Regions from separate parts of the Micromonospora violae genome, predicted to be linked through region 1. Evidence: predicted binding sites of a transcription regulator. Region 1 holds the regulator's gene; the other holds the start of a gene.
What was found. The regulator HspR, encoded in region 1, represses chaperone genes until heat shock. The targets are predictions, from matches to a motif close to TTGAGTNNNNNNNACTCAA.
Positions count from the first base shown of each region.

Region 1 (2,200 bases):
ACTTCTACGCCGTGCTCGGCGTGGACAAGGCCGCCTCCGCGGATGACATCAAGAAGGCGTACCGCAGGGTGGCCCGGGAGTCGCACCCGGACCACAACCCGGGCGACCCGAAGGCCGAGGAGCGGTTCAAGGCCGCGTCCGAGGCGTACAACGTGTTGTCGGACAGCGGCCGTCGCCGCGAGTACGACGAGATGCGCTCGCTCTTCGGCTCGGGCGCGTTCCGCCGCAACGCCCGGGGTGGGGGTCAGCCGGGCGGCATGCCGTTCGACGTCTCCGACATGTTCGGTGGTGGCGGCGGAGGCGGTGATCGCCGCTTCGGAGGCGCCGGCTTCCAGGACCTGTTCAGTTCGATCTTCACTGGCGGCCAGGCCGGCGGGCAGGCGGCGCCACGCGGTCCGGCCCGTGGCCGGGACGTGGAGACCGAGGTGGCACTGGACTTCGGCGACGCGGTACGCGGGGTGACGCTGCCCCTGACGCTGCGCGCGCCCGGAGTCTGTGACACCTGCCATGGCAACGGGGCCAAGCCCGGCACCCAGCCGCGTACCTGCCCGGTCTGTCATGGTGCCGGGGTGACCACCCGCAACCAGGGGTCGTTCAGCTTCTCCGAGCCGTGCCGCAACTGCCAGGGCGTCGGCACCGTGGTGGAGGAGAAGTGCCCGGAGTGCCACGGCAGCGGCGGTGTCACCAAGACCCGCACCATGAACGTGCGCTTCCCGGCCGGGGTGGCCGACGGTCAACGCATCCGGCTGGCCGGGCGCGGCGAGCCGGGCGAGCGCGGTGGCCCGGCGGGTGACCTCTTCGTGCAGGTCAAGGTTCGGCCGGATGAGCTGTTTGGGCGTACCGGAGACGACCTGACGCTGACCGTGCCGGTCACCTTCGCGGAGGCCGTGCTCGGCACGGACCTGCGGGTGCCCACGCTCGACGGGGCGGTGACCCTCCGGGTTCCGCCGGGGACGCCGAGCGGGCGGGTGCTGCGGGCCCGGGGCAAGGGTGTGGTTCGACGCGATGGGCAGGCCGGTGACCTGCTGGTCACGCTGGACGTGGTGGTGCCGGCCCGGTTGTCGGACGAGGCGCGTACGGCGCTGGAGTCGTTCGCCGAGCAGACCCCGCCGGCGGGCCGGGAACATCTGGACGCACGGGTGCGTCGAGTCAGTTAGTCCGGTGGAATGGACGCGGAGGTGAGCGGGATGTCCGGCGAGTTCCTCGGTTCGGGCGACCCTGGCTACGAGGCCAAGGTTCTGATGATCTCGGTTGCGGCGCGGATGGCGGGGATGCACCCACAGACCCTGCGCCAGTACGACCGGCTGGGGCTGGTGCAGCCCGGCCGGGCCGCTGGTGGCGGGCGTCGCTACAGCGTCCGTGACGTGGTGCTGCTGCGCGAGGTGCAGCGGCTCAGCCAGGATGACGGGATCAACCTGGCCGGCGTCAAGCGGATCATCGGGCTGGAACGGCTGTTGGAGCAGGCGCAGCAGCGGGTGGCCCGACTGGAGGCGGAGCTGGACGCCGCGTACCGCCGGGTGGCGGAGTTGGAGTCGTTGGCCCGCTTCCCGGGCCGGGACCTGGTGCCGACCAACCGTACATCCACCGCACTGGTGGTGTGGCGGCCTCGCCGCACGCCCGATCGCTGACCTGCCACACACCCGGATCTGTCTCCTCGGCCCGGGCCGCGCTGGGATTCCCCGGCGCGGCCCGGGCCGCCTCGGTTAGCCTGTCAATAAGGGTCCAATCGGCTCAATCCGGACCTACCGGCATGGCGAGGGGGAGCGATGGCGGAGCCGGCGAAGAAGGTGGCCCAGCAGACGGAGGACCGGTTGGAGAACCTGGCCGAGACCATCCGCAAGAAGTTCGACAAGGTGACCGAGGGGACCTACCGGGACCGGATCATCGCGGGCCGGTTCGCTGAGGACGGCGACCACGCCGACGAGCGGAGCCGGGCCGAGCCGGAACGCCAGCGGGACTGATCGGTGACTGACGTGCGGGCCGGGAGCCACGGGGGGTCCCGGCCCGTTCGCCTGTCGTCAGGTGCCGGCCGGGACGCGGGGAGCGCAGCGGCGTAGGAACCCACACCCCGCTGGCGATCAGTTCGGTCTCAGCCGAGGCGGCGGTTCTCGCGGACCAGGCCGCCCTCGCACCAGTCGCGGTAGACGAAGAGATCCGGTCGCGCCAACAGCACCCGACCGTTGTGCGCCCAGATCTTCAT
Region 1 is NZ_SHKK01000001.1:5,772,428-5,774,627, forward strand. Features, by position in the region: gene dnaJ (molecular chaperone DnaJ) at 1-1,157, shown strand, start outside; gene EV382_RS25940 (heat shock protein transcriptional repressor HspR) at 1,188-1,628, shown strand; gene EV382_RS25945 (hypothetical protein) at 1,767-1,961, shown strand; gene EV382_RS25950 (hypothetical protein) at 2,090-2,200, opposite strand, start outside.

Region 2 (2,200 bases), 3.9 Mb from region 1:
TACCTCTTCCAGGGGTGGAACTGCCGGCTGCCCGGCAAGTACAAGGACCTGCTGCTCGACGTCGGCACGGAGGAGATGGGTCACGTCGAGATGATCGTCACGATGATCACCCGGCTGTTGGACAACGCGCCGCTGTCGCTGACCGAGGGGATCGCGGAGGACCCCGGCGGTGCCGCGACCTACGCCGGCGAGAACCCGGCGCACTTCATCCACGGTGGTGGTGGCGCCCTGCCCGCCGACTCCAACGGGGTGCCCTGGAGCGGCGCGTTCGTCACCGCCAGCGGCAACCTGTTGGCCGATTTCCAGCTCAACGTCACCGCGGAGGCGCAGGGTCGGCTCCAGGTCGCCCGGTTGTTCCACATGACCGACGACCCGGGCGTCAAGCAGATGCTGCGCTTCCTGCTGGCCCGCGACACCATGCACCAGAACATGTGGCTGGCGGCGATCGAGCAGCTCAAGGAGGACGGGTTGGAGGAGATGCCGGTGCCGGAGGCGTTCCCGGACTCGGAGGAGTTCACCGCGGAGTACAGCTACACCTATCTGGGCTTCTCCTCGGGCACCGACGCGGCCGAGGGTCGCTGGGCGTCCGGGCCCGCGCCGGACGGCAAGGGCGAGTTCCGGTACGACGACACCCCACGGGCGAACGCGCCGGAGCCGGTGCTGCCTCCGGGTGATCCCCGCCTGTACGGCACCAACCCGGGGGTGGCCGGTTCGGTGGTGAACACGGTGAAGAGCAAGCTCACCTGAGGTGCCTCGTCGGGTCGCCCGCCGGTCCCGGGCGACCCGACGGACCGGCCGCAGGAGTGGTCTGGGTCACAGATCGGAACAAGGGGAACGCTTTGTTACTTGAGTGAGACACGCTCAACTCAACGCGAGGTGTTCGATGGCAACTCTTCCGGTACTTCCCCTGACCGACGCCGTACTGCTGCCCGGCATGGTCATCCCGGTGACCCTCGACCCCACCACCCAGGCCGCTATCGACGCGGCGCGCGCGACCGGCGACCGCAAGCTGCTGGCCGTGCCGCGCATCGACGGCGAGTACGGCCCGGTGGGCGTGGTCGCCACCATCGAGAAGGTCGGCCGGCTGCCCGAGGGTGAGCCCGCCGCCGTCATCCGTGGCCTGTCCCGGGCCCGGATCGGCTCCGGCGTGCCCGGCCCCGGCGCCGCCCTCTGGGTCGAGGCGTCCGAACTCGACGAACCCGCCTACGCCGGCAAGGCCCGGGAACTCGCCCGCGAGTACCGCGCCCTGGTGACCTCCGTGCTCCAGCAGCGGGGCGCCTGGCAGGTCATCGACGCGGTGGAGCGGATGACCGACCTCTCCGAGCTGGCCGACTCGGCCGGCTACGCGCCCTGGCTGACGCTGGAGCAGAAGAACGAGCTGCTCGCCGCGCCGGACGTCACCGCCCGGCTGGAGCTGCTGGTCGGCTGGGTGAAGGACTACCTGGCCGAGCAGGAGGTCACCGAGCAGATCAACAGTGACGTCCGCGAAGGGCTGGAGAAGTCCCAGCGCGAGTTCCTGCTGCGTCAGCAGCTGGCCGCGATCCGCAAGGAGCTGGGCGAGGACGAGCCGGACGGCTCCGCCGACTACCGGTCCCGCGTCGAGTCCGCCGAGCTGCCGGAGAAGGTCCGCGAGGCGGCCCTGCGCGAGGTCGGCAAGCTGGAGCGGGCCAGCGACGCCTCCCCGGAGGCGGGCTGGATCCGTACCTGGCTGGACACCGTTCTCGAGATGCCGTGGGGCAGCCGTACCGAGGACAACACCGACCTGGCCGCGGCCCGGGCGGTGCTCGACGCCGACCACGCCGGCCTGGCCGATGTGAAGGACCGCATCCTGGAGTACCTGGCGGTGCGCAACCGGCGGGCCGAGCGCAACCTCGGCGTGGTCGGCGGTCGCGGCTCCGGCGCGGTGCTCGCCCTCGCCGGTCCCCCCGGGGTGGGCAAGACCAGCCTCGGCGAGTCCGTGGCGCGGGCGCTCGGACGCAACTTCGTTCGGGTCTCGCTCGGCGGTGTCCGCGACGAGGCGGAGATCCGCGGGCACCGGCGCACCTACGTCGGGGCGCTGCCCGGTCGTATCGTCCGCGCGCTGCGCGAGGCCGGTTCGATGAACCCGGTCGTGCTCCTCGACGAGGTGGACAAGCTGGCCGCCGGGTACGCCGGCGACCCGGCCGCCGCCCTGCTGGAGGTGCTCGACCCGGCCCAGAAC
Region 2 is NZ_SHKK01000001.1:1,824,580-1,826,779, forward strand. Features, by position in the region: gene EV382_RS08200 (manganese catalase) at 1-747, shown strand, start outside; gene lon (endopeptidase La) at 884-2,200, shown strand, end outside.
Region 2: a site for HspR is predicted at 847-865, ahead of lon (endopeptidase La). Genes of this name have one in related genera too.